One region of the Lactiplantibacillus sp. DA1 genome, then DNA from elsewhere that is predicted to be linked to it. Evidence: riboswitches for the same ligand, from Rfam matches in the RefSeq annotation. Region 1 holds a riboswitch; each other region holds the start of a gene.
What was found. A riboswitch is a leader RNA that binds a small molecule or an ion and turns the genes downstream of it on or off. The one in region 1 is predicted to bind thiamine pyrophosphate.
Positions count from the first base shown of each region.

Region 2: linked by a shared signal. The riboswitch ahead of thiM (hydroxyethylthiazole kinase) and the one ahead of thiE (thiamine phosphate synthase) in region 1 are both predicted to bind thiamine pyrophosphate.
Region 3: linked by a shared signal. The riboswitch ahead of RXV91_RS12145 (ECF transporter S component) and the one ahead of thiE (thiamine phosphate synthase) in region 1 are both predicted to bind thiamine pyrophosphate.

Region 1 covers NZ_JAWHTQ010000002.1:1,822-11,705, forward strand. The annotation lists partial or broken gene RXV91_RS02580 (mucus-binding protein) at 1-1,350, shown strand, start outside; gene RXV91_RS02585 (alcohol dehydrogenase) at 1,371-1,844, shown strand; gene tenA (thiaminase II) at 2,166-2,858, opposite strand; gene RXV91_RS02595 (dicarboxylate/amino acid:cation symporter) at 2,872-4,098, opposite strand; gene RXV91_RS02600 (Zn-dependent hydrolase) at 4,109-5,305, opposite strand; gene RXV91_RS02605 (thiazole synthase) at 5,308-6,084, opposite strand; gene thiF (sulfur carrier protein ThiS adenylyltransferase ThiF) at 6,115-6,753, opposite strand; gene thiS (sulfur carrier protein ThiS) at 6,772-6,984, opposite strand; TPP riboswitch at 7,028-7,119, opposite strand; gene thiE (thiamine phosphate synthase) at 7,134-7,757, opposite strand; TPP riboswitch at 7,833-7,922, opposite strand; gene RXV91_RS02625 (ABC transporter ATP-binding protein) at 8,438-9,202, shown strand; gene RXV91_RS02630 (ABC transporter permease) at 9,195-9,884, shown strand, end outside.
Region 2 covers NZ_JAWHTQ010000009.1:1,499-11,382, reverse strand. The annotation lists gene larB (nickel pincer cofactor biosynthesis protein LarB) at 1-669, shown strand, start outside; gene RXV91_RS13535 (LarC family nickel insertion protein) at 700-1,491, shown strand; gene larC (nickel insertion protein) at 1,530-1,961, shown strand; gene larD (D/L-lactic acid transporter LarD) at 1,966-2,682, shown strand; gene larE (ATP-dependent sacrificial sulfur transferase LarE) at 2,707-3,537, shown strand; gene RXV91_RS13515 (zinc-binding dehydrogenase) at 3,736-4,713, opposite strand; TPP riboswitch at 4,885-4,990, shown strand; gene thiM (hydroxyethylthiazole kinase) at 5,069-5,860, shown strand; gene thiD (bifunctional hydroxymethylpyrimidine kinase/phosphomethylpyrimidine kinase) at 5,886-6,710, shown strand; gene thiE (thiamine phosphate synthase) at 6,700-7,353, shown strand; gene cytX (putative hydroxymethylpyrimidine transporter CytX) at 7,353-8,552, shown strand; gene RXV91_RS13490 (gamma-glutamyl-gamma-aminobutyrate hydrolase family protein) at 8,634-9,374, shown strand; gene RXV91_RS13485 (hypothetical protein) at 9,441-9,638, opposite strand; gene RXV91_RS13480 (HIRAN domain-containing protein) at 9,616-9,884, shown strand, end outside.
Region 3 covers NZ_JAWHTQ010000007.1:137,562-147,445, reverse strand. The annotation lists gene RXV91_RS12160 (ABC-F family ATP-binding cassette domain-containing protein) at 1-224, shown strand, start outside; gene RXV91_RS12155 (energy-coupling factor transporter transmembrane protein EcfT) at 345-1,004, opposite strand; gene RXV91_RS12150 (ABC transporter ATP-binding protein) at 1,001-2,407, opposite strand; gene RXV91_RS12145 (ECF transporter S component) at 2,437-3,006, opposite strand; TPP riboswitch at 3,109-3,202, opposite strand; gene RXV91_RS12140 (glutathione peroxidase) at 3,347-3,832, shown strand; gene RXV91_RS12135 (aldo/keto reductase) at 3,882-4,712, shown strand; gene greA (transcription elongation factor GreA) at 5,307-5,777, opposite strand; gene RXV91_RS12125 (hypothetical protein) at 5,863-6,276, opposite strand; gene RXV91_RS12120 (helix-turn-helix transcriptional regulator) at 6,289-6,492, opposite strand; gene RXV91_RS12115 (glucosamine-6-phosphate deaminase) at 6,873-7,586, shown strand; gene RXV91_RS12110 (C69 family dipeptidase) at 7,729-9,144, opposite strand; gene RXV91_RS12105 (PTS mannitol-specific transporter subunit IIBC) at 9,504-9,884, shown strand, end outside.

The DNA.
Region 1 (9,884 bases):
ATCTTTGATGAAGATGGGGCTGTTAAAGCATATACCGTAACGTTGAAACATAAGTTGGTCACGGTCACACCAGCTGATCCGGGAACACCAGGTCAACCAATTGATCCCGCCAACCCAGACGGACCAAAGTACCCAGCCGGAACAACCGCCCAAGCTTTAACGAAGCAAGTTAGTCAAACAATCAAGTACCAGTATCAAAATGGTACTGCCGCTGGTGCCAGCAATGTCCAAACAATTACTTTCAATCGTAACGCAACGATTGATGAAGTCGATGGCACGCTAGTTTATACGGCTTGGCTGGCTGGCAATTCTAAAACTGGTCAGTATGTAACTGTTGATTCGCCGGTGATTACAGGGTATACGGCCGATAAAACGAGTATTGCTGGTAACAATGCGGTGGTCAATACGGTTCAAGATAAGACCGAGATTGTGACGTATCTTGCTAATTTGGAAACCACCACGGTAACGTATATTGATACAACGACTGGTCAAATGCTTGATGTCGTCACGCTAACTGGCAATTTTGCGTCCCAGTCAGCTTATCGGACGGCTGACGTGATTGCCAAGTATGTTAAGAATGGTTATATCTTAGTGCGGGATGAATATCCAACTTCAGGTGTCACTTTCAATGCTGATGGTGTCGTTCATAATTATTTCGTCCGCTTAGCACATGCAATTGATTCAACGACAGCGACCAAGACAATTACGCAAACTGTGCATTATCAGAATATGGCTGGCACGCAATTGCATGCGGATACGGTTAGGACCATTACCTTTATTCGCGCTAAATCAGTTGATAATGTAACTGGTGAAGTTACGTACGGTAATTGGTCAACTAATCAAGCTGGTAACCGGTTTGAGACTGTTACTGCGATGACCATCCCTGGATATCAACCGACGATAACTGGCACTCAAGTAGTAACGGTTACACCAGGTAGTGTCGATGATGTCCAAACGATTCGTTATGTGGCTGATACAACGACAACGGGTGAGACACCAAAAACACCTGTGAAGACGATAACGGTTAAAACACCGGATGAAGTTAAGACGGTTAAGCCAACACAATCCCAAAATACCAAGCAGGTTGCTCAGACAAAGCAACCAGGCAATATTGATCGGCCCGTTCGAGCCGCGACAGCTGACGCAACGGCAGTTAAATTAGCCAAGACTAAGACTGTGAAGCCGGCAAAAGCGATGTCAAATCGTAAGTCAACAGCAACGCATAAGCAAGCGACGTTGCCGCAAACTAATGATGACCGTCAAGCTAGCGTTGTGGCCGAGATACTTGGATTGATTACTGCAACCTTGTTGGTGGGGCTGGGGGCGCTTCTAAAGAAACGTCGTGATTAGTTTTTACTGGAGGCGTTAATATGACGGCTTTAATTGATATCCGAGGCCAGAAATTTGGTCGCCTGACGGTCATTAAGCGTAGTGGGACCGCTGCAAATGGTAATGCACTCTGGTTGTGTCGATGTAGTTGTGGCAATACGACAAGGGTAGATTCATACGCATTAAGGCATGGTCGCGCGAAAAGTTGCGGCTGTTTAACACGGGAAGAACGCGCACGTTTAATTCGGCGTAATCCAAAAGCGGTTGCAAGTATGGGGCGATTGAGCAATCTAAAGATTCGTGATCATCACACCGATTTACCATCGAAAATCATGTCTAAGCGCAATAAAAGCGGTGTTATCGGCGTTAGTTGGGACACTAATGCCCAAAGATGGGTGGCGACATTTTTCTACAAAGGCACCTACCTATTACACAAGCCATTTCTTCATTTTGAAGACGCCGTTATTGCACGCCAGACGATGGAAAGACGTTATTTAAATAAAGAAGTTAACTAATTGGTGTTAAATTAAAGTTCTCCTTTGATTAGGGTTATCCCTTGTCAAAGAAGAACTTTTTTGGCTTGAAGTGTCTGTTGCTATCAATCAAGTTTTTATTCAATTACTAGCAACAGATATTTTAGACCCATAGTTAACGATTAAATCAAAAAGCTAGGTGATACAGATTATCAAATTTCGTCACTTAGGTTTTAAATAAAAGCTTGTGCAGCATCGCTTATTTTTAGTTTTCGGTTGATTTGATTGAAATAATCAGTGTTAATAATAACTAATTATTCAGCTATATCTAGAGTTTTATCATCACTCACTGGTGTGTTACTCTTAATGACTGTTGAATCGCCAATTACTCTGTCGATAAGCTTGTTCCCAGAATTGCCATTCGAGCTCACAACTGCGTAAAAAGCGCTGTTCAACAATATTAAGACGATTGTTTTGATATAATTCAGCTTGCTCATCAATCAAAGCAAATAAGTGGTCATCTAAATTCGTACTGGATTGTTCTGTCGTTGATAAGTTCGCGTAGAAATTTATCCAGGGTGTGAAAGGGTTATCAGGACGGTTACAGCCAGCGGCAACAAGTTGTTGCCCAATTACATGATAAGTCCATGGACATGGGAGCATGGCCGCAACGATGTCAATTAAATCACCTGTGCGCATGGCGTTATACATATGTTCATTATAAAGATAGGTCATTGGGGCTTGTTCGGCATGCTGAAGGTGTTCATACTCCACGCCAGCAACGTTGCAAAAGTTATGGTGGGGATGAATTTCGCTATTTAAAATAAAATCAATTTGGTTGGCAAACAGGGCCATGGTTGCACGATCTGTACTTTTTTGAATGGCACCTGCATAGACTTTAATAAAAGCGTTAAGATAATTAAAATCTTGTTCAACATAAAAAGTAAGTGCGGCTGCCGGTAACTGGCCAGCAGCAATGCCAGTGACAAATGGATGCTGGCTAATTGCGTTGAGAATTGGCTGAGCATTTGTTTTTAATTGTGTCGAAAATAGCATTGGTGAGACTCCTTTATTTAGATTGATAAACATCACGGTTGAGTTGATGTTCGTTTGCAGCAATAAGAATAGCCGTGGTGGTGTCACCAACGACGTTCAATAAAGTTCTAAAGATACCGGCAATCCAGTCAATTCCAGCCAATAGACCAATAGTTTCAAGTGGTAATCCAAGCGTGGGAACGATGATAGTTAAGGCAACAAGTCCACCACCGGGGACGACTACAGTTCCTAAGCAGGCAACAATCGATAGGGTCACGATTCTGAGCATCGTGATAATCGGCAGATTAAGTCCATAGAATTGACTCAAAGTGACACATGCTAAGGAAAGATACATTGCTAGGCCGTTACTATTTAGGGCCATGCCTAATGGTAATACTAATTGACTAATTGATTCTTGGATTCCAAGCCGTTCCTCGGCATCAGTCATTTCAATGGGAAGTGTTGCGGCTGAAGAAGTTGTGGTCATAGCAACCATTACAATTCTAGTGAATCCATGCAGAAGACCACGGAGCGGCAAGTGGGCATTACACATGACTAACGCAAATAAGCCGGTTAAGAAAATAAAACTACTACCAGCGAGTAAGATCAAAAACTTAGCTAGTGGTAATATGATGGTGACACCGTTAGTTGCAGTGACCCAAGCCATCAAAGCGCCAATTCCAAATGGTGCCAAGTGCATAATTAGGGTGATAAGTCGGATAAACAAATGATTGAGCCGATGAATCATAACCAAAAAACTGTCATACTGATGATGGCGATTTTCTTGACTAAGTACAATTCCAAGCAGGCTGGCGAAAATAATGATTTGAATGGTGTTGCCTGTTTGCAAGGCATCAAAAATATTTGTTGGAAAAAAAGCTAAGATTGTTTGATTAATCGAAGGATGATGATTAAGTAAATGGTACTGAGTGGCCTGCGATAACGGCAAGTGGAGATCATGACCAGGTTTGAACCACCAGCCAACGACTAGTCCAATCAAGGCTGCAACTAGGGTTGTTACGGCAAACCATCCTGCTGTTTTAATACCCAGGCGTCCTAATTCATGGCCTGGTAAATTTCCAATAGCTTCGATGACAGAAAACAAAATCAATGGGGTGACGGCCATTTGAATGAGCCGTAAAAACACCTCACCAATGAGTTTAATCCCAACGATGTGTTGTCCACCAATAATGCCAAGTAGACTACCAATCATCATGGCAATTAATATTTGAGTGGTTAAGGTTATTTTTGTTAACATCATTAACTTCCATTCATAAATAGGCTTGCTGGTGCAAACTAGCAATTAATACTTTTATACCCGTTACTAAATCTTCAGGTGCAGTGTATTCTTGTGGACAATGACTATAACCATGATTACTTGGAACAAAAATCATGGCAGTCGGGATTGATGAACTAATAATCTGGCTGTCGTGGCCGGCGCCTGAAAAAAGTTGTAGGTAAGGTAATGATAATCGTTGTGCTAAATCAATATTAGCTGTCAACATTGGTTTAGATAAGCATGTACTTGGTACTTTGAGGGTGGATTCAATTGTGACGTCGGTTAATTTATTAAGCAGTGCAGTTAATTGCCGGTTGAATACGGTCATTGTGGCATTGCTAGGAGTACGAAAGTCTACAGAAAATTGCATGGTACCGGCAATCGCGTTAGTCACATTAGGAACTACTTTTATTTTACCGACTGTAAGTATTAAGTCATTATGATGAGCAGCTAATTGATATAGACTCGTGATTAAGTGACTTCCTAGTTTAACTGCATCTTGGCGTTGGTTCATGGGCGTTGTTCCTGCATGATTGGTCACACCGTGAGCCGTGATTAACAATCGTTGTTGGGCTACAATACCTTGAACCAGGCCAATTTTTTTGCCGGCCGTTTTTAAGCGTGGTCCCTGTTCAATATGCAATTCTGTAAAAGTCGTGGGTCGGGTGCAATAAGCGACTTGTTGGTCAGCGTGATGACCGAGTTGCGCTATGGCGATTTTTCGAGCCGACGCAAATGATGTGCCAGTAGCATCGATTAAGTAATCAGGCAGTTGATGTGTCATTAAATAAGTCGACCCGGTAAAGGCTGCGTTAAACCGACTCCCTTCTTCTTCACTAAAAGCGATTAATCTAAGTGTGACCGGTGGTGGCCCCTTAAGTGTAATCAGCCGACGAATCGCACACAGACCGCCCAAAATACCATATAGGCCGTCATATTTACCGCCATTAACGACTGTATCCATATGGGACCCGGTTGCAATCGTTCGTGTCTGATCACGGCCTAAAAAATCGAGGTAAATGTTACCCACTGCATCAACAGTAGTCTGGGCCCCCAACTGGTGGCCCAGGTCTAGTAGCCGTTGTTGATTACGCAACCAGGCCTGATTATATACGAGTCGGTTTTGACCATGCGGATTGTTGTGAGTAAACTGTGCCAACAACTCGGTAATAGTATTGGTGAGTGTCATAGTCATTTGGAAGAACTAATCCCAGTGAGTGGGGAAGAGGCCACTGCTTGAGTTGTTAAAACACGACCGGGCTGAGCGAGGAAGCCTTGCCGGCCAGCTTGAACAGCATTTTTAAATGCCGCCGCCATGAGGGGGATATTGCCAGCTGTTGCCATTGCCGTATTGGCCATTACAGCTGCTGCCCCGATCTCCATAGCTTCGGCGGCATGACTTGGGCGGCCAATGCCGGCATCAACAATAATTGGTAAATCAATTTCATTGATCAGTATTTTAATTAACTCACGGGTAGTTAAACCTTGATTTGTTCCAATTGGTGCTCCTAATGGCATAATGGCTGCTGCGCCTGCTGTCATGAGCTGTTGGGCAATGTTCAAGTCAGGCAACATATAAGGAAGCACTGTATAGCCTTCATTGGCAAGAATAGCAGTGGCTTTGACTGTCGCCGCGTTGTCCGGTAGCAGGTATTTTTTATCAGGGATAACCTCTAATTTAATAAAATGACTACCACTCAGCTCACGAGCTAGGTGCGCCATTCGAACTGCTTCATCAACGGTCGTGCAACCAGAAGTGTTTGGAAGAATGGTGATCCCATCTGGAATATAATTGAGAATATTTGTTTCATCTTGATTAGTTCGTCGCAATGCCATGGTAATGATTTGTGCACCGGCTTGTTTAACAGCAGCATCGATGAGTTGATATGAATACTTGCCTGAGCCGAGAATAAAGCGGGATGTGAAGTGTTTATTACCAAGAACTAAGTCGTCATTTAATGCGTGCATATTAATCAGTTCCTTTCATTTATGAATCAATTATGATCGGTGCATAAGTAAGCGTAGAATCACATTTGCTTCGTGCCCAGCACATGTCATTACTCGTGGGGCCATTAACCCTTCGTTGCCTGCAGTCATACCGTCGCCACAAATGTAGACATTGGGGAGCGGATGGGTCGTCTTAATGGTATTAGCAGAATGAATGCCAGCCAACCCGTTGCCCATCACCAAGGGCTTATTTGGAAAGTGTTGGGTGATACCGTCCAATAGCATCGCTTTAGCGGCCGGATCATCGAAGGCTTCACAGACGATATCACAATCAGCAAAGCACACCGCAATATTAGCTGGAGTGACTTTAACATTGAGAGTCGTGACCGCGATGAATGGATTAAATTCCAATAAATTTTGTTGTAGTGCTAGCACTTTGGGCATCCCAATCTGACTAATTTTGAATTGTTGACGATTGAGATTACTTGGTTCGACGTTGTCAAAGTCAATGAGTGTTAAGTGACCGATGCCACTACGCGCTAACGCAATGGCGACATTAGAACCTAATCCACCTGCACCAGCGATTGTAATATGAGCTTCCTGTAGGGGAACAGTCGAATTAGCGACATTGCGTTCTTTCATGCCCAAATAGAATGTTTTTATAGGGCTTCCTTCAAAATTAATGGTCATTGATTTGGTCCTTTCGTTTTAACCACCACCAACAAAAGTGATGAGTTCGATACGATCGTTAGCATGTAGTAACGTACTTGTAAATTGGTTATGATGAATAATGACGCCATTTATTTCTGCGACAATATTTTGTGTGGTTATATTTTGCTTCAATATGAGCTGGGCAAGTGTTTGACCAGCAATGTAGGTGATTTTAGTGCCGTTTAAAATAATCAAAAAAACTCCTTTCACCGAAGAAAGGAGAAAATGTACAATCCAAATAAAACCATGCTCATTTGGATTGGCGTCGTTCTTCCTTCGGTAGTACTAGCTACATCAGGTTCAGTGGGTATAATCTCAGCCATGTTGGCACCCCAGACGATATATAGTTCAATTTGAAGTTAGTGACCCACCTCCTTTAAGTGCCGTTTTAAGGTTTTGACTTTAGCGGTTATATTTTCTGCTTGCATAATTTCACTAATCATAGCCACACCGGCTAATTTAATGCCATTCAAATCAACTAAACGTTGATCGGTAATACCACCAATAGCCACTACTGGAATTGTAACCGTGTTGGTGATGGCGATGAGTGTGTCGATCGAAGTTAGTTGAGTGATAACCTTGGTAGTGGTTGGATAAATTGCACCAACACCTAAATAATCTGCACCGGCTCGCATGGCGGCCTGAGCTGCAGCTGGTGTTTTGGCAGAGACTCCTAAAATTTTGTGGGTGCCTAAAATTCTACGGGCAATAGTAACGGGCAACTCAGCATCACCAATATGGACGCCAGCAGCATCTATGGCCTGACAAATGTCAATTCGATCGTCAATGATTAATGGCAAATGGTAATAGTCAGTAATGATTTTGACTTTTCGTGCTAGTTCGTAATAACGACGCGTAGTTACTTCTTTTTCTCGCAATTGAACTAAGGTAACGCCGGCTGCGCAAGCTTGATCGATCTTATTAAGAAATTGGTCATCTGAAAAGTGATATCGATTAGTGACCAAGTATAGTTGGTAGTTCATTTATTTGCCTCCATTTCAAAAAAGCAGTCTCTATTACTACGTGCGTAAAAAGAGACTGCTCCAAAAATATGTCAGCATATTCCTAGTGCGTCTTCCTGCGCAGGTATTAACCAGATCAGGTTCAATGGGTATAGTCTCAGCCAAACGGCACCCCAGACACAATAATTATTTAATTTAAAGCCAAGATAGCATATTAATGACATTGATGCAATCAGATTGATGAATTGTTTAATTTGATCGTGTAATTAAGATAGGTGTGAGGTGGTTCATAAACTGAGAGATTGTCTAAGCTAATAGTAGTTAACAAATATATGGATTTTTGGGAAGTGGCACAGAAAATGGCGTTAAATGATTTGAAAGTAACCCAATGGAGTTGTGGGGTATATGTGATTGTAAGTTTGCTAGTTTTAATCGTGATCATCGCAGTTTATACTGCGATGATCATAAAAAGTGAGCTGTGAGCTTGGTCAATCAATTTGTTCCTTATGCCGCTTTTGACGTCTTAATAAGTTACATGTGTTGATTTAATTTAGTCATGGATGGCTGAATCGTTAGTTTTTTGACAGAATTAGTAAGCGGCAAAAGATGAGTGCACTACTGGCAACCGACTCAATCCGTTTTCGAGTTTTAAGATTCTTCCGGTATAATAAAGCATAACTGATGACTAGGGGGATAATCATATGATTGAAATTCACGAATTGACAAAGCGTTATGGGGAGAAGACGGCATTAGATCAGCTCACTTTAACTATTGCACCCGGCCAGATTTTCGGCTTCTTAGGCCACAACGGTGCTGGTAAGTCAACGACCATCAAAAGTTTAGTCAGTATTATTAAACCAACAAGTGGCACAATCACGGTTGATGGCTTAGACCTTGAACAGCAGCGACAAGCTGTTAAGGAAAGGATCTCGTACGTGCCAGACACACCCGATATTTTTCTCCAACTTTCAGCGATGGAATATTGGGATATGATTGCTGCGGCCTACCAACAATCAGAGACTGCGCTTGAACAGCGGCGGCAACAGTTGGTGGCACTGTTCGATATGACCGACCACGCTGAGGAACCGATGGCTAGCTATTCACATGGGATGCGCCAAAAAGCCATTTTGATTGGGGCACTACTCCCTGATCCTGACATTTGGATTTTGGATGAACCGATGCAAGGACTAGATCCACAAGCCGCTTTTGATTTAAAAAATTTGATGAAGGCCCATGCGGCTAAAGGCAAGACAGTCATCTTTTCAACCCATAATCTGGATACGGCTCAACAGTTATGCGACCGTTTAGCGATTTTGAAGCAGGGACAATTGATCTATACCGGTTCGGTTGCGCAATTACTAACTCGATATCCGCAACAATCGCTTGAGGAAATTTATTTACAAATGGCTGGGCATCTAACAGATAATCACTTAGTCGATGCGATTGAGGGTGAGCGTGATGAATAAAAGCCAGCTACGTGTTTTGTTAGCCGTTAATCTCAGGTTGTTAAATCCGCAACTAACGGATCGGTTACGTAAAAAAGGGGCCTCGGGGCCGGCTCTAAGTAGGAAGCTAATGCGGCAGTTTTACTTGAACGCCTTGATGTTTCTTGGTATCTATGGCTTGACGATGCTTGCTTTTGATTTTAGCAAGCTACCGGGCATGTTTACATTTTATGTGGCGTTATTTATCTTGTTAGGAATTTCTCAGAATATTTCAGGTATTTATAACGTCTTTTTTGCCGGTAATGACCTAGCTGAATATTTACCGTTACCGTTCCGTAATCAAGAGATCTTTGTAAGCAAAATTTTAGTCGTTATCTTTAACACGGTACCCTTTACCATTCCGTTATTTTTAATTTTTGTCATGACCGCGACTCGGGCAGGAATCTTTGTGCTTTTAGGATTAGTAATGGCAATCTTGATGTATGGTCTAATACTGAGCCTACTGCTATGTCTGTGTGCCTTAATTGTCTTTGGTTTGACGAAACTAAAGGTGTTTCGTGCCCATCAAAAAATGGTCATGAATATCATGTTAGGTCTTAACGCTGTCTTAGTGCTAGTCGGACTCTACTTTATGAATCGCGGATCATCATCTGACGCCGGCACGCAGGTTGACCGCACAGTGATACCCCTGTTGGTACCGATT
Region 2 (9,884 bases), on a different contig from region 1:
TTAGAAGCGGGCAAAACAGCGGCATTAGGTTTTGCCAATGTCGATTTAGATCGTCAACGCCGCAATGGCTTCCCTGAGGTCATCTACGGTGCTGGTAAGACGGCAACTCAAATTGTGGGTATCGTGCAAGCTTTGTCCCAACAGACGTTACCGATTTTAACGACCCGGTTATCCGCGGAAAAATTCGCGGCACTCCAACCGGCGTTACCAACGGCTGTTTATCATGCCACTGCACAGTGTATGACGGTCGGAGAACAACCGGCACCGAAAACACCAGGGTACATTGCCGTGGTAACGGCGGGGACCTCCGATCAACCGGTCGCTGAAGAAGCAGCAGTAACCGCGGAAACTTTTGGCAATCGTGTTGAACGAGTCTATGACGTGGGTGTTGCGGGAATCCACCGACTGTTTGCCAAGTTGGATGTGATTCGTGGTGCCCGGGTGGTCATTGTGATCGCGGGCATGGAAGGTGCGCTGGCCAGTGTCGTTGGTGGACTAGTTGATAAGCCCGTGATTGCCGTGCCGACAAGCGTTGGTTATGGTACTAGTTTTCAAGGTATGACCGCGCTATTGACCATGCTCAATAGCTGTGCGTCGGGGATTACCGTTGTCAACATTGATAATGGCTTTGGTGCCGCCTACTCAGCTAGTATGATCAATCAAATGTAAGATTCAGTTAACTGAACAAGGAGAAGATAAATGCAAACACTTTATTTAGACGCTTTTTCGGGGATTAGTGGTGATATGTTTCTGGGCGCGTTACTCGATTTAGGACTTGATTTTGAGCAATTAAAAACCGAATTGGCTAAGTTACACGTGCACGGTTATGAATTAACGCAGCAACGGGAAGCCCAGAGTAGCATCTATGGCACGAGCTTTGATGTTCAGGTTGCGGGTGGTAAGGACCATGGTTTTGTGGAACATCACCATCATCAGCATGAAGCTGGGCATCATCATGATCATGAAGCGCGTCATTTAGCTGATATTGAGGCGTTAATTGACGGCAGTGACTTATCAGATACCGTGAAACACCACGCGAAAGCGATCTTTATGGAAATTGCGCAAGCGGAAGCAACGGTTCATCACATGCCACTAGCTGAAGTTCATTTCCATGAAGTGGGTGCGTTGGATTCGATTGTTGATATTGTGGGTTGCTGTATTGGGTTGGAATTGATGCAGATTGATACCATCATGGCTTCCCCGTTAAGCGATGGCAGTGGTTTTATTAACGTTGCCCATGGTCAGATGCCAGTTCCCGTACCGGCCGTGATGCAGATGCGAGTTGGTAGTGCCATTCCGATTCAACAACGGTTGGATGTGCATACTGAATTGATTACCCCCACTGGGATGGGCTTGGTCAAGACGCTCGTACGTGAATTCGGACCGTTACCGGAAAATGCCGTGCCAACTAAAGTTGGTTATGGGTTTGGTAAACGGGACACGGGTGGTTTCAATGCACTGCGAGCCGTATTATTCGAAAAAAAAAACTAAGTCAGCAAATCGTTAACCGGACGGCCGATGCTGTCTTAATGATTGAGGCTAATCTGGATGATCAGACGGGTGAAGGACTGGGGTACGTGATGAACCAGTTATTAACGGCGGGCGCATACGATGTGTTCTTCACGCCCATTCAGATGAAGAAAGATCGGCCGGCGACCAAGTTAACGGTTTTGGGAAACGTTAACGATAAGGACTTGCTGACTAAGTTGATTTTACAAGAAACGACGACGATTGGTGTACGTTACCAGACGTGGCAACGTACTATTATGCAACGGCACTTCCTAACGGTCGCAACGCCGTACGGTGATGTTCAAGTTAAAGTGGCGACATATCAAGATATTGAGAAGAAGATGCCGGAATATGCGGATTGTGCCCAGCTGGCGCAGCAATTTCATATTCCGTTTAGAACGGTCTACCAGGCAGCCTTAGTGGCGGTAGATCAATTAGATGAGGAGGCGTAATTTTTTGGTACATCAGTTGATTGCTGAATTTATGGGCACAGCCCTAATGATTATTTTTGGGGTGGGTGTTCATTGTAGTTCCGTATTAAAGGGAACCAAGTATCGGGGTTCCGGTCATATTTTTGCCATTACAACTTGGGGTTTTGGGATTAGCGTTGCCTTATTCATTTTTGGCAATGTTTGCATTAACCCGGCAATGGTTTTGGCGCAGTGTCTATTAGGAAATATCGCATGGTCTTTATTTATTCCGTATTCCGTTGCGGAAGTGCTTGGTGGGGTCGTGGGCTCAGTGATCGTTTGGATCATGTATGCTGATCATTTTAAAGCCTCAACAGATGAGATTTCACCCATTACAATTCGGAACTTATTCTGTACGGCACCAGCCGTTCGTAACTTACCGCGGAATTTCTTTGTGGAATTATTTGATACATTTATTTTTATTTCGGGTATTTTAGCGATTTCTGAGATTAAAACGCCGGGAATCGTGCCAATTGGCGTTGGCCTACTTGTATGGGCCATTGGGATGGGACTTGGTGGTCCAACTGGGTTCGCAATGAACTTAGCTCGAGATATGGGGCCCCGGATTGCCCACGCCATCTTACCAATTGCCAATAAAGCCGATAGTGATTGGCAATACGGTATCATTGTGCCAGGAATTGCGCCCTTTGTCGGGGCAGCAATTGCCGCTTGGTTTATGCATGGCTTTTTTGGAATTAATTAAATTAAATAGAAGAAGGGTTTTATTATGGCAACATTAGCAACAAAAAAAGCAACGTTAGTAGCAGCATTAAAGGATTTACAACGGGTCACCGTGGCCTTTTCTGGTGGGATCGACAGTACCTTAGTTTTGAAGATGGCCCTCGATGTTTTAGGCCGTGACAATGTGACCGCTGTGGTTGCGAACTCTGAATTATTTACGGATGAAGAATTCGATAAAGCGATGAGTTTAGCCGAAGAACTAGGTGCTAACGTTCAAGGAACTACGCTAGACTACTTGAGCGATGACCACATCAAGAACAACACGCCTGATAGCTGGTACTATGCGAAGAAGATGTTCTACAGCCGGTTGAATGACATTGCGGCTAATAACGGTAGTGCCGCTGTCTTAGACGGTATGATCAAGAATGATGAAAATGATTATCGTCCTGGTTTGAAGGCCCGTAGTGAAGCGGGGGCCCGGAGCTTGTTACAAGAAGCTGATTTCTTCAAGACTGACGTTCGGGCCTTGGCACAAGAACTCGGTTTGATGAACTGGAATAAAGTGGCGTCATGCTCTGTATCTTCACGGTTCCCATACGGGACGACGTTGACACATGACAATATTGCTCAAGTGATGGCCGCCGAAAAATATTTGCGTAGTTTAGGTTTTCCAACGGTCCGGGTTCGCTTCCACGATGATATTGCGCGGATCGAATTACCAGAAGCACGGATTGGTGATTTCTTAGTCTTTAACGACCGCGTTAACCGTCAATTACAATCACTTGGATTCCGCTACGTTACCCTTGACTTAGGCGGCTTCCGTAGTGGTCGGATGAATGATACGTTGACCAAGGCACAATTGGCCACTTTTGCCTAGGTCTAATCAAATTAGTGATAGTGGTGTCGGGATTAATCGGCGATGGGCGACTGAGCGGCGGTGATCATGACTCATCCGCCCATCCGATGGTAGTCGTAACCCCAGCCGATACGCACACGTTGCGGTTATCACCAGACACCCCAAAAACGCAGTTCAAGGCCGCCCTTGAACTGCGTTTTTCGTATCTTCATTTTTAGATCAACAGGCGTCAAAAGTCACGACGAGTTTGCCAACGACTTGACCAGCTTGTAGTTGTTGCAAACCAGTTACAAGTTGGTCACGGTGCAAGACCTGAGTAATTAGTGGGTCGACCTTGCCAGCTTGGACCAAAGCTAATAAGGCAGCGGTCATTTGCCCAAGATCGGCAACTTGCGCTGGGTTACCGCTACGGTGGGCGCCACCGAGGTCCAATTTACTGATAGTTACCACTTGATTACTTAGAAAGTGGTCCGGAGTTGCTAATACACAGACAAGCTGGCCGTTGTAAGCTAAGCGCGGTAGGTCCGCATCAGCATGACCAATGGTATTAATGATCAGATCAACACCGTGCTGCTGCGTTAGGTCTTGAATGCGTGTGGTCACATCTTCATGATGATAATCGATTTGGGCATCGGGATGCAGTGGTGCCACGAAGGCTTGCTTGTGTTGTGAAACAGTTGTAAAGACAGTCTTACCAGCAGCTTTCGCGAGTTGAATCGCCATACTGCCTACACCGCCTGCACCTGCATGAATCAGCACAGTTTGCGCGGCATTTAAATTGGCTTTGCGTAGGAGGGCCTGATAAGCCGTCAATCCAGCGCAGAGACTAGCGGCGGCTGTTTCAAAGCTCATAGTCGTTGGAATCTTAGCTAGCACGGCTGCTGGTAAACTCACGTATTCGGCAAACGTCCCATTATTGGCGAGATTAGCGTGCCCACAAACTCGTTCGCCAGGCCGAAAATTAGTGACCTCAGCGCCAACCGCCTCCACGATTCCAGCTGTGTCTAGTCCTAGTGTGTGTGGATATTGCCAGGCGGCGTTACCCGCCGCAACTAATTTAAAATCTACCGGATTGAGCCCGACTGCTTGGGTCTTGATCAACACCTCAGTTGGCCCGAGGTTGGGCATGGGCCGTTCTTGCCATTGCAGCTGTTCTATAGTTTGAGCGGATGGATCTGGCACAACCAGTGCTTGCATCTTCAATCACTCTTTCCTTAAAGACATATTTGCTTTTTATTATAACCGGTTGTGGCGGTGAATTTAAACTTTAATGCCTAATTAATTAAGCAGCAATGAGGGTGATTCGGCTAACGGAAAGGTTGACGTTAGCGGTTACAATCGTTAGACTAAGGCTAGTAATTGAATATTTTTAAACACTAGGGGTGTCCAAAAATGGGCTGAGATGGTGCTGTAAGTACCGATCCCTTTGAACCTGTAAGCTCAAACTTGCGTAGGAAAGTGTCACAGCTAATGTTAGCGGCCACTGGATCAATGCATGTTGATTGGTGGCCGTTTTTAATTGGCGTGACGGTCAATGAGGAGGAGAATTGCTATGGAATTACAATTATTGAATACTTTACGGGATCACAATCCGATTGTTTTTAACATTGCCAATTTTGTTACGGTTCAAGACGTTGCCAATGGGCTAAACGCGTTAGGGGCCTCGCCAATTATGTCAGCTGAAGTCCAAGAAGCGGAGACGATGGTCCAAATTGCCGGGGCAGTTTGCATTAATTTAGGAACCTTGACCACCACCCAGATTGATCAAATGCGAGTGGTTGGTAAGCTTGCTAATCAGTATCATAAGCCAGTCGTTCTTGATCCGGTGGCCGTCGGGGCGGTCCCTTATCGAAAAGAAGTCGCGCTAGCATTACTATCTGATTTTCAAGTCGATGTTATTCGGGGCAATGCTGGTGAAATTGCGGCATTGGCTGGCATGGATTGGCAAGCGAAGGGCATTGATGCGGGGAGCGGTCAGGGCGACCTGGTTGAAATTGCTCAAGCTTGTGCACAGCAATTCCAATGCTGTGTCATATTGTCGGGACCTACTGATGTTATTACGGATGGTCAGCACGTGGCTAAAGTCGCTAATGGTACCCCGCTCTTCCAACGTCACGTGGGCTCGGGCGATTTACTTTCTAGTATCGTCGCGGCTTTTACAGCCGTTAGTCCAACCGATATTTACCAGGCGGCGCAAGTGGCTTGCTTAGTCTTAGCGGGGGCGGGGGAACTGGTCGCCAGTCAGCTGACGGCCGATCGTCCCGCCACATTTGCCACTGATTTGATTGACCGGTTGAGCTTAGTGACAGTGTCAGAAATTCAAACAATTGCTAAAGTTGATTAAATATAATGAAGGAGCGCGAGATTTAATGAATGAATTTCCACAAGTGGCAACGATTGCTGGTACGGACAGTGGCGGCGGTGCCGGTGTCATGGCCGATTTAAAAACGATGCAGGCGCGTCACGTTTTTGGTACCGCGGTAGTCGTTGCCGTGACAGCTCAAAATACATTGGGAGTCCAAGATTTTATGGCAATGCCAACGAAGCTCATTGACGAACAATTTGCTTCGTTAGCAGCTGACTTAGACATTCGCGCTTGCAAAACGGGGATGCTTGCGGATGCTGAACACGTCCATGCCGTTGTTGAGAACTTGAAACGAGTTGATTTTGGGCCGCTAACAGTTGATCCAGTCATGATTGCGAAAGGCGGGGCGGCGTTATTAGCCGCGGATGCGATTAAAACGGTTCGCGACGAACTGCTCCCGTTAGCGACTGTTGTGACGCCGAATTTGCCGGAAGCAGAACGATTAACCGGTCAGGCAATCACTAGTAATCAAGCGATGGTTACAGCTGGACATGCGCTACAGGGGTTAGGTGCTGACAATGTCATTATTAAAGGTGGTCATGGTGATAATCCTGATTTAGCTAATGACTTCGTATTGTTGGCTGACGGGACCGCCTTTTGGCTTTCGGCTCCACGGATTGATACGGTGCGGACCCACGGCACGGGAGATACTCTATCGGCATGTATTACCGCCGAATTAGCAAAAGGACGGTCAATGGCTGCGGCCATTAAAACGGCTAAGGCGTACGTTGCTGGGACGATTCAGGATGGTATCCAGGTCGGGCATGGTCATGGCCCGTTGAATCATTGGGCAACCCCAAGTGAGCAGGTGATCGTTCATGACGCTTAAATTTGAACCCACACAATTACGTGCTTATTTTGTGTGCGGGACACAAGACGTGCCGGGACAGGATCTAAATGTGGTCGTCCAAACGGCCTTGGATGCAGGCATCACGGCATTCCAATACCGAGATAAAGGTAATAGCCAGTTGACTACGGCTGAGCGTTTTGCATTGGGGCAGCAATTGCGGGAACGCTGTGCGCAAGCGCACGTTCCCTTTATCGTCGATGATGATGTCGAGCTGGCACTCGCACTGCAAGCAGATGGGGTCCACGTTGGTCAAAAGGACGACCGGGTGACACAAGTTATTCAACGGGTCGCTAATCAAATGTTTGTCGGTTTGTCTTGTTCAACCTTAGCTGAAGTGCAGACTGCTAACCAATTGAAAGGCATTGCCTACCTTGGTAGTGGTCCCATCTTTCCAACGACATCTAAGGCCGATGCGGATCCAGTAGTCGGTCTGACGGGGTTGCGACAATTAGTCATGACTGCATCCTGTCCCGTTGTCGCCATTGGCGGAATTACTGTCGCGCAACTGCCAGTTATTGCGGCTACTGGTGCGGCTGGCGCTGCGGTGATCTCAATGTTAACGCGTAGTCCCGATATGGCCGCCACGGTCAAGGCGATGCTCACGGCTACGGAGGTGCACTGATGAAACATGACGGGATTTTTCGGAGCCAATTTTTACTGTGGCTCGGTGCGGCTATCTCAATTGCTGAAATCCTAACAGGTACGCTGATGGCACCACTGGGGCTGACACGCGGATTGGCTGCGATTGTATTGGGGCACTTGATCGGCTGTGGCCTGTTCTTGGTTCCAGCCGGCTATTTGGGGGCTAAATTGCACCAGTCCGCGCTAGCGTCAGCTCAACTGGCTTTTGGTCGCGGCGGGGTGTTACTAGCGTCAGGACTCAACGCCTTGCAACTCGTTGGCTGGACGGCGGTGATGATCGTCAATGCTCAGTTAGCCATGAACAGTATTAGTGGAAAGCTATTTGGCTTTCGAAGTCCGCTATTAATGGCAACCATCGTGGCGATTTTGATTATTGCGTGGTTGCTCATGGGTAGTCAGTTACTGTTCAAAATCAACAATGCCGTTGTGGGCTTGTTGGTGCTCGGGACGGTGTTAATGCTCGTAATGGTATTTATGGCACCGACAACTAGTCAGTCGGTATCAACGACTAGTATGACGTTTGGGCAAGCAGTGGAATTGAACGTTACGATGGCACTCTCATGGTTGCCACTAATTGGTGATTATACCCAGCGTGTTGATCGTCCTTTACCAGTCGCACTAGTCAGCGCGGGTGGCTATATGTTAGGCAGTTTAGTGATGTTTGTGACGGGGCTATTAGTTGTGTTACGGACAGGGCAAACTGATATCACGGCATTGCTGACGCGGTCCGGTTTAGGATTGGTTGCATTGCTGATTATCGTTTTCTCAACGGTGACGACGACATTTTTAGATACTTATTCGGCCGCCACGAGTTTGGCTAATCTGACCGGTAGCCGCCATGTTAATCGATTAGCCGTTGGTGTGACGGTAGTTGGGCTATTGATTGCGCTGACGGTTGCCATGACGTATTATCAGAACTTCCTGTATTTGATTGGTTCGGTCTTCACACCGCTATATGCTATTATCTTCGTCACGTACTTTGTGCGGCACGCTACGTTACCATACTGGTTGAACTTTTGCTGGTGGATTGTGGGGATTGTCGCCTATTATCAGTTACAGGCCATTGATTTCATTGGTGGCACGACGCTATTAGTATTGGTTGGGCTGAGCATCGCCGTCTGGTTGACGGGAATTATCGTCAAACCAACCGAGCTCGAATATCGCGAGCTTAGTCATTGACAATTAGATGTAAAAAGTAAATGATAATCCCATTGGTAATACGCATGTTACCGTGGGATTTTTTTGAGAGAGGGCGACAGAATGGTTAAACCGATAATTGGAATCGCACCAGGCGTTGTGACAGTGAACAGCCAGATGTTCCCAGGGCGGGTCCGTGATTATGTGAATCGTGATTATTTAAAATCAGTAACGAATAATGGCGGCGTGCCATTGGTATTACCGGTAACGACCGACGCAACGACGATTGAACAGTACGTTGGAATGATCGATGGTCTACTACTTTGTGGTGGTGCAGATGTGGCGCCATTGACGTATGGGGAGGAACCCCAGCCTAAATTGGGTGGGGTAGATCCGGAACGGGATCAGTATGAAATTGCGCTGATTCGTGCCACCCACGCCGTTGGTAAACCGGTGCTCGGTATCTGTCGGGGCTTACAAATCTTAAACGTGTGCTATGGTGGCAATCTTTATCAGGATATGAGTGAACTGCCAGCTGGTCAGGGTACCTTAAAACACATGCAAGGACAATTGGCCGCTTACGGCATGCATCACGTGGAGGTCGTACCAGGTACGACCTTAGCTGAATATTTAGGCACCACTAGTGACGCAATCACGGTCAATTCATTTCATCATCAGGCCGTGAAACAGGTGGCAACGGGCTTTCAGGTGGTGGCCCAAAGTGCGGATCAGGTTGTTGAAGCAATTGAGGCGACAGCTGGTGGTCTACAGTTGGGTGTCCAGTGGCATCCGGAAATGATGCAACAGGTAAACTCCATGCAGGCGCGGTTGTTTGCGGCGTTTGTGCGGGCTTGTGTGGCGTAGATAGCATTGACTAGCAAGTTGATAAAATAGGGCGTGGTTATTCTGAATTGTAGGATAACCACGTTTTTAATGTGCGGCCGCAAAACTAATTAATGTTTCACGTGAAACATCTGAAATGGTGATGGCAACGATAACTAATCCAAGATATTGTAAGCTGACGTGTAAAACAATTCGTAAAGCTGTTAATACTGGTAACGCTTTCGTATAATGGAATAAAGTTATTGCTAAGGGGGTGACCGCTATGGAACAAATTGAAGCTGGCATGAGCGTAATGACGTTGAAGAAGCAGACCTATCGGGTTATCGCTGTGATTAATCAGGGGCAAGAACTGTTAGTTCGCGCCCACGAGCCAGAAACAGCTGACATTGAAATAATTCCAGTGACCACAGTTGTTCAAGTAACTGAACAAAATTCAACAGGCGATGCAGCCGTCGCATTGGCTACAGTCACGGTCGTTGGCGAACGGTATGTCGATGATATTGTGGCAACGTTAACGACGCTCAGAGTGGG
Region 3 (9,884 bases), on a different contig from region 1:
TTGTTTCACATGATGAACCGTTTCGCCAGGCCGTTGCTACTCGGGTGTTGCAATTCGAGACGCACCAATTAGTTGATCCTGACAAAGTTGTTAAAGTGCCTAAAGCGGTAGAAGCTGACTTAGCAGTACTTCAGTTCAAGTATGATCAATTAATGGCAGACCCGACGTCTTCTACAGCTGCTATTCAGGCATTACGGCAACAAATTGATCGGCTGAAAGCATGAATTAAGGTCAACTTGTTGTTAGTGTGTCCCGACCTAAGTGGGGAATATTACCCAAAAACAGGTTTTCTCATAATTGAGAAAACCTGTTTTAATTTAGTGCTTATTCAGTGAATGAGACCACTAGCGCCACGGAATGACGAAGGCGCCGACTTGTAAAAGCAAGACGCCGCTAATCACAATGGTCCAATCCAACTTAGTCAGTGGAATCTGACGATAGTGAGTGCGGGGTGCATCTTCGACAAAACCATGGGAGCGCATGGCCTGGGCAAGGTTCTGCGACCAATTGATAGAGACCAAAATTGCTTTAAAGTAGAGCTGTGGCGACCAGAAGGACAGGACCTGCCCACGCATCAGACCAGCAGCCCGAATCACTTGAACTTCGTGCTGAATCCGTGGTACCAAGTTATACGCGGCGAGGACGCCATATGCAAATTTGGCGGGTAAATGCCAGTTTTGCTCAAGCGAATCGGTTAATTGTAAGACGTCAGTCGTGAGCGTAAAAGTAGCGCCCGTAAAAACAAACGCATAGATTCGTGTGAACAGGACCCAGGCCATCAAAGTCTTGTCACCGCTACCGTTAATGTACTGGGTACTCCAAAGTCCAATTGCTGGTAGCAACGGAATGAGTAGCAACCACCCTAATGTTCGAAGCCGAGTTCGGTGACCGAGCAGGTAAATCAGTGCCAGAATAATCAGTGCCACGTTCAAACTTACAATTGTCGTGAATGAAATTTCTAGCGCAATGATGAGTAGTAATAATAATTTCATGCTAGGATTCATGATCGCACCACCCAATCTAAATGGTGATTTTCAAAGTGTAGCTGATAGTCAATCAATGGCATCAGGCCGGTTAACTGGTGACTAATAATAATCAGCGTCTGCTTAGTTGCCGCTTGGGTGGTCTGTAATAACGCGACCAGGGCATTGATCGAATGCAAATCTAGCCCTTTTAAGGGTTCATCCATGAGTAGAACTGGTGACTGCATGATTAACATGAGCAGAATTTGTAGTTTCTTTTTCTGTCCCTCACTCAAAGTATAGATGACTTGTTCATCACGACCGGATAAGTTGAGTTGCACTAAGGCCGTTTGAATACGGTCCGCGGTAAAGTAGTCGCCATACGCATAGCGTTTACTTTGAGCCAGTTCTTCAGCGACCGTGATGTTTAAAAACTGGGTCTCAGCGTCCTGAAAAAGCAAGGCGACGTGGCGGGCATAGCGTTTGCGTTTTAGCTTGTCGATAGGTGTCCCTTCGTAACGAATTTCGCCAGTATAGGGATGCAGACGGACGAGGGCTTCAAATAACGTGGATTTACCACTACCGTTAGGACCCGTGATCAGCGTATTGTGTTGTGCTAACAATTGACGCGTTGTCGGTACTAATAGTTGGCGATCACCTGCCTGTAAAGTGACGTGATCAAGTTGAAAACAAGGGCGTTCAACGCGTTGCGGTGCTGACCATGACCGTTGTGGCTGCTCAGTAAAGGCTGAAAATAACTCAGACCAGGTGGTGCGGTCAATGAGCTGTAAGTGCTGGTCCTTGATTTGGACGACTTGATCGACGAGCTGTTCGTAACCTGTTAGGTCATGATCCGCCAAGATGATTGTCTTCCCATGTTGATTGCGTAGTTCCACGAGCCGGTCTAACAAGCCGGCTCGTGCGGCAGGATCGACACTAGCAAAGGGTTCATCAAGTAGGATGACATCGCTGTCCATAGCAACAATGATGGCAAGGGCCACCTTCTGTTTCTCGCCACCGGATAAATGATTTAAAAGTCGTGACTGCAAGTTTCGGATACCGACAAAGTCAAGTGCACTAAGTAAGCGGGCCGGTATTTGGTCACGAGGTACTTGTAAGTTCTCAAGTGCAAAAATTAGTTCATTTTCAACGGTATCCATGGCAAACTGCTGATTAGGATTCTGAAACATCATCGCGACGCGTTGTGTGCGCTGATTAGCGTTGCTAGCAGTTAATGACTGACCATCAAAGGTAATGGTGCCGTGAGCTGGAGTCAGGGGTAGTAAGCCTGCAATCAGCTTTAGGAGCGTCGACTTACCTGTTCCCGATGGCCCCGTCAATAGGATGAAACTTTGCCGTGGTAGTGTTAGGGTTACGCGATCCAGAATGGGTGTCGACGCCTGTGGATAGGTGTAAGTTAAATTATTCAGCACGATACTAGCCATTCGAGAAAGCCTCCATTTTATAAAGTGTATTAGTGCGTTGATTTTAAAACATGGCTGCGATCAAGTAGGTCAGTGATGGTTTTAGTTAGCAGACCCCCAAAAACAAACATCGAAATAAAGCGAACGACCACGTATAAGATTAAGAGCCATAGCTGTAATTTATAGTAACCATTACGGGCAAGGTCCCAACCAAAGGTGACCACAGTAGTTGTTGCGGCCGCAGCCGTTAAGCCTAACCAGTCATAGTGTTTGTAGCCAGTGACGATATAACCTAGTTCGGCCCCAAATCCTTGCACGACACCAGAAATCAATGTGGTGATGCCCCATTGACCACCGAAAAACATTTCGACGGTTGCTGCGAGGAGCTCACCTAGCGTTGCCGAACCCTTTAGTCGAATAAGGTAGCCAGCTAACATGCCGGGCATGCACCATAAGCCAAGTAGTAGTTCATTAGCCAGACCGCTTAGACCAAATGGTGTCAGGGCCGCACTTAAAATGTTATAAACAAAATTAGTCCCCATAAAGATGGCACCAAAGAAAATACCAATTAGTGCCAGTAAAATAATATCGTTCAAGTACCATGATTTAACCCATTTCATTGTTAAATCCTCCCAAAAGTAGTTTGTCATTCACGCATCTAAGCGACAAAAAACGCCTACCACGAGTATTGGTGGCAGGCGGCTAAGTCTGAATTGATGGTTCCCCAAATAAAAGCATTGCTCCCTGCGCTGGCATTGTCCAGATTCAGGTTCAATGGGTATTATCTCAGCCGTGATGGCACCCCAGTTGCTATGAATGATACGTTTAGTGTAACGGATAAGAGCGGTAAGCGCAATCAATATTCTCAGGATGAGAGCAAAGTATGATGAAAAGTCACAATTTTGTGGTTTACTATGGGTAAAGTAACTTAATTGATTAATAATCTTAGGAGGTATCTCGATGGCAGAATCAGTGTATGATTTTACAGAAACTGAGATGAGTGGTGCGTCGCTTGACTTGTCACAATATCGCGGTCAAGTCTTGCTAATCGTGAATACGGCTAGCAACTGTGGCTTGGCGCCGCAATTTAAAGGATTAGAAGAACTTTATCAGAAGTATCAGCAGGAGGGCCTAGTGGTCTTGGGATTGCCATCCAATCAATTTCATCAAGAAAAGGCGGATGACGATGAGACCCATGACTATTGTCAACGGCACTATGGGGTAACATTCCCCATGACCAAACGGGTGATGGTCAATGGTGATGACGCTGATCCGTTATTTACTTACCTCAAACAGGCGGCTGGCCATGGTCGAATCAAGTGGAACTTTACAAAATTCCTGATTGGTCGTGATGGCCGTGTGCTCGAACGCTACGCCCCAACGACAAGGCCGGCAACATTTGAAGCAGCGATTCGTGATGCCTTGGCTGATCGTTCAGAAGATTAACGATAATTTAACAATGATAGTTTAATTTAGAAGAAAGAAGTGGCTTAAGTTGGAAACTTATACGTTACGTGATGGTTTAACGGTACCTAAAATTGGCTTTGGAACATATAAACTGAATGGTGCTCATGGTGTGCAAGTGATCGACTCAGCGATTGATCGCGGCTACCGATTATTAGATACGGCCTTCAACTATGAAAATGAAGGGGCTGTTGGTGAAGCGGTTCGGCGTTCGTCAGTACCGCGTTCGGAACTCTTGATTTCATCAAAACTTCCTGGTCGCCACCACACCTACACGGAAGCTATCAATACGATTCAAGAATCATTATATCGAGCTGGCCTGGATTATTATGATTTATATTTGATTCATTGGCCTAACCCTAAGGAAGACCATTATGTTGAAGCTTGGCAGGCACTGATTGATGCCCAGAAGTTAGGCTTGATTCGTTCGATTGGGGTCTCGAATTTCTTACCAGAACATTTAGAACGGTTAAACAAAGAAACGGGTGTTTTACCCGTCATTAATCAGGTCGAATTACATCCGTACTTTAACCAGCAGGCACAACGGGATTATGATCAAGCACACGGTATTTTGACGCAAGATTGGAGTCCTCTTGGCCGGGCGAGTGAGATGCTTCAAAATGAGACGCTCAAAGAGATTGCAGCGCACTACCATAAAAATGTTGGTCAGTTGATTTTACGGTGGGAACTACAGTTAGGGACCTTGCCGATTCCGAAGTCGTCAACGCCGAGCCGTCAAGCAGGTAATATGGACGTGTTTGATTTTGAAATCAGTGCAGCTGATATGGCAACAATTAATGGCTTGAACCAAGCGGATGGTCGCTTGAATAATCAAGATCCAGCAGTGTACCAGGAATTTTAATTTGAATGATATAGAAAAAAGATAGCGACGTTGTGATGATAACTCGTCGCTATCTTTTTATGGACAACTGCTTGTTGATGATTGGTTTGTGATATCAGCGTAATCGCAATACATGGTGCAGTAGCGATTGGCTTTTTTAATCATACAAAATGCTAACTGTGTAGCTGTGAGCCACTATCTGGTAAAATGTGTTTATAGGTATGTTTTAAGGGCGGTTGGCTGTTTTCATCTTGAAAGGTCGTGGTAGTATGACAAATACGTTTCCCACACTAGGAAAGGTTTTCAGCCGTGGTCACTCTACCTGTTTGGTTTGCTTTCTTGCAAATCATTTTGAGCATCGCACTAGCGATGTATCAGGTATGGAACTCCAGAAACAAAAAATAGCCACCCCAAAACTTTGGCCGGTATTGGGTGACTGTTCTTTGATTATCTAAATTTAAAGCCAACTGCTCTTAGAGCGGGCCTTGATTCAAGTCGGTATTAACGTACCGGCTTTTTTACTGCCTTTATTTTAACACGTATACGCTTCAGAAAGTGTATTTTTGATTCAAAAAAATAAAGATAAGCTTCCGATCGATTGGCATAACTATTTTATTACGCGCGCTTAACCGCGATTACCTTAACTTGATAAGCCCCGTTCGGTGCGTTCACAGTGACCACATCGTCAACAGTATGATTAGCGAGCGCTTGACCGATGGGAGATGTGAATGAGATTTTTTGTTGTTCGAGATTGGCTTCCTGTTTCCCCACTAATTGATAGGTGATTTGGTCATGATCATCCAGAAATTCAATGGTCACGAATTTACCGATATCGAGTTGATCGTTGTCAGCCGGTTGGACGATTTGGGCGTACTGCAACTGCTTGTTGAGATAACGCAGGCGACTTTCTAAGCGACCCAAGTCTCGTTTGGCACTACTATACTCGGCATTTTCAGAACGATCACCCAGTGCTGCTGCTGCAGCCAGAATTCTGATTCGCTCGGGCCGTTGTTGCTTTAAGTCCTCAATTTCCTGTTCGATGGCATGGTAGCCGGCCGCAGTCATTTTGTTAAAAGTTGGTTCCATAGCAAAAACCTCGTCTCCGTTGAATTTCTGGGAATAGTTTACCGCAAATGTGATTAGAATGGTACCAGCTAGTCGATAGCTGATATTAATCACAATCACGCAGGTGATTAATATACAGCATGATACCGCTAGTGACGGCGGTCAGGGCGATGCCAGCAAGCAGACTAATGAACGGCTGATTTGTCGCAATCAGAAAGTAAAATAGGGCGGTGAAACCGATTAATTCGAGGAGTGCCCACAGGCCAAGGTAGCGCCATGACCGTTTGGGTTTGTCTGCCATTGGAGTGCTGACATTAACAGATAGAACAATCATGGTAAAAACGGCAATCATCAGGACAATATACAACGGATTGTCGTACGTAAAGGCCTGCTGAAGATTGTTTTTTTGCCAGCCTTGCCAAAATAAAATCAGTAAGATAGCACTATTCTCAATTAACAACGTGGTGCGAATGTTCTTGAAATTTTGTAAAATTAAACGTTCGTCACGAATCTTTTTCATGGTAGGGATCTCCTAACTGAGTTCGACCCAAAAGACAGTATCGAGTGTTTGGTTGAGTGCGTGACAGAGGTTGAGGCAGAGTTTCAGTGATGGGTTATAGGTGCCCTTTTCAATCAAGCTCAGGGTTTGACGGGTGATGCCAGTCTTGCTGGCGAGTTCTTTTTGTGAGAATCCGGCCATTAACCGGTATTGCTTGACATGATTCGCGGTTAACACCTCCCTTTATGTAATATATATCTTCCGTACAAAGTTAATTTTAGCCGTTACCAATTGCAATGTAAATATTGGATAGTTTGATTGAAACGTGAACAAATAAATGGTTGGCGTAGGTGTATGAGCGCAAAAAAAATAGCCAATGGCTTTGCAGCCTTGGCTAGTCGTGGAGTTTCTCACGTTCCACGGAGTTACGAACATGTTAAGTATAGGCAAAATTATCGAAAAATACAATTAATTTATTAAAGGAGTTTGGCTTGACAGTTTAACAATGATAACGATTGCAAAAAATAAAAGTGAAATATTTCAGACAAACCTCTTGAATTTTAGTCTAGACCAATATACAATTGGACTATACCAAACAAAGAGGGAGTCAGTTAATTATGAAAGTTATCGTAGTAAAGGATCAAGCTGCCGGCGGAAAAGAAGGCTACAAAGTATTTAAGAATGCTTTAGACAATGGTGCGAAAGTATTTGGGTTGGCAACTGGTTCGACACCCGTTACAACTTACAAAGAAATCGTTAATAGTGACTTAGATTTCAGTGACTGCACATCCGTTAACTTGGATGAATACGTTGGGATTGCACCAGACAACGACCAAAGTTATAAATACTTCATGCAAACACATTTATTCAATGACAAGCCATTTAAGGAATCATTCTTGCCAAACGGTTTAGCTTCAGATCCAGAAGCTGAAGTTAAGCGTTACGACAAAGTGATTGACGAACACCCAATTGACTTACAAATCTTAGGGATTGGCCGTAATGGTCACATTGGTTTTAACGAACCAGGTACTCCTCGCGATATTACGACGCACGTGGTTGATTTAACTGAATCAACGATTGAAGCTAACGCGCGGTTCTTCGCCAGCGAAAATGATGTTCCTAAGCAAGCTTTCTCAATGGGCTTAGCTTCCATCATGAAGAGCAAGCATTTATTGCTCGAAGCCTTCGGCGAAAACAAGGCTGATGCGGTTAAGGGTATGATTGAAGGTCCAGACACTCCTGAATTACCAGCAAGTATCTTGCAAAACCATCCAGACGTTACCGTTATCATTGACGAAGCGGCTGCTAGCAAGTTAAGCAAGAAGTATTAATTTTAATTAAGCTAAAAATGATTTGAAAGCCGTGCTTCATAACGATTGCGTTGTGAAGCACGGCTTTTTAATAAGTACTCATGTAAAGTAAAAAATGATTCGACTACTAGGATAGTTAGCAGTCGAATCATTTTTGGCTTATTTATAGATTTTGTCCTTTTTCCCAAGTCGTTTTCGATAACAACAGCCCTTGCTTAACCAAAGTATCAAACAACGCATGGGTCCGGTTGGAAATTTCGGCGGCGGTTTCGCTATTGGCTTTGGTCAAGAAATCGGTCGGATTGCCGGCAATGGCTGCGTCGGTTGCGGCAACCCGGCTACGGGCATATGATTGACAACCGTCGCGATAGGCATTGACCGTTTCAGAAAATTCATGCCAGTGTGGTTCAATCAAGACGGAGAGCGTTTTTGATAACCAGTAGACGTTATCAACGCTGACCGTGCTAGTTGTATTGCGATAATCAATCGGCGTGTCATTGATGTTGGTAAAGAAGGGCACGTATGGGGCGTAAGCGAAGAAACCTAGTGCGATCCATTGAATGGCGGCTTGCTTAGCAGGTACGTCATTCCGGATTTGCAGAATAGATGAGCACTGATTGCGATCCATCGCGATAGACCGGTAACGTGTTTGTTCACGGGCGTTACCAGAAGCGAAAGTGCCAAATGGATCGTAAGGCGTCCCGTTATAGTGTGAAGACAAGAAGAACTGGACGTCTTCAATAGCCAATTTTTTGTTTGGTTGTCGGAATAGCGGCATGTTTTGATCAGTGGGATTCTGTTGGATTTCGGGATTAAATAGTTTTTGACCATACCATGTCCGTGGAGTGTTGTAATAAGCATCCGCCTCACTTTGGGTACCGAAGATTTCACGGAAATTAAAGTGACCGGGTGTTGGGTTGAGGTGATACTTTTCAACGAAGTCCACTAAATCACTGGCACCTAGGAAATTGTCGGTATCGTTGAGATCCATCTCTTGCACCACGGTTTGGTTGGGAACAATTGCGTAGGTGTCTTCGGGCATCCGAACTGCCCCCCAATGGTGACCACCAGCGGTTTCGAACAACCAGATATCATCGTGATCGTTAAAGGCGATACTGTTGCTTTCACCAGTCCCGTATTTTTCGATTAGGGCGCCTAAGCGTTGGACACCTTCCTTAGCACTTTTAATGTAGGGTAAAACGAGGGTGACCATGGCTTCTTCATCTACGCCATCATGGACGAGCGGATCGTAACCGAGTACGCGGGCATTGGTGGCAGTGGTTTCAGTTGCGCTCATCCCGACGTTTAATTCGTTGATCCCAGCTTCCTCGTACTGCCCATCACTTTGATCGGCTTGGGGGGTTGCGGTGTAGCGGTAGGCATGATCAGGCAGCGGAACGGTGACGCCGGTAGTTACGGAAGTGTAGCTGGCGTTAGTTTGGTCGTGGGCTTCGTGCACAATAAACTTAATCGGATTAATTGGGCCGTAGCCATCTTCGTTGCGGGCAACGATGGTCGAACCATCCATGCTAGCAGCTTTCCCAACCAATATTTCGGTACAATCTGAATCTTTCTTCATTAATAGGTCACTCCTTAGTTATCTATAAGTATAGGAGCTTGGTGGCGAAATTCAACGGCATCTTGAATTTTAGCGACAAAATAATAAATTGATGAGAATCATATCGGTCATAAAGTGTGTCGATTAATTAAAATCATTTGTGAAAATGCAATCATAACTGATACGGACAATTTATCGATATTGCTATTGTTACTGTTTTGACAGCGTTGTAGAATTTTGTGCCAACTTATTTGTTTGTGAATCTTTGAGTTTAATTCTGGCACAGTTTCCTGTGCCACGGGTCTACCTAGAAGTTCTTGAAACCGCTTACCACGGCGGATATGATTAAGTTGTTAAGAAAAAGGAAGGAGCTTTACCTGATGAGTGAAAATGTAAATACGAATGCAACCCAAAGCGCTCCTGTTGCGAAAAAGAAACTGGGCGTTAAGGCTCGCGTTCAAAAATTTGGGAGTGCACTAAGTAATATGGTTATGCCGAACATCGGTGCCTTCATTGCTTGGGGTTTAATTACCGCCATCTTTATGGCCGGTGGTTGGTGGCCAAACGCTGGATTAGCTAAGATGATTCAGCCCATGGTTCATTATTTATTGCCATTATTGATAGCGTTTACTGGTGGGACTTTGTTTGCCGGTCACCGTGGTGGGGTCGTTGGTGCGATCGCTACTATGGGTGTCATTGTTGGTTCTTCGATTCCAATGTTTATCGGTGCCATGATTATGGGACCTTTAGGTGGTTGGTGC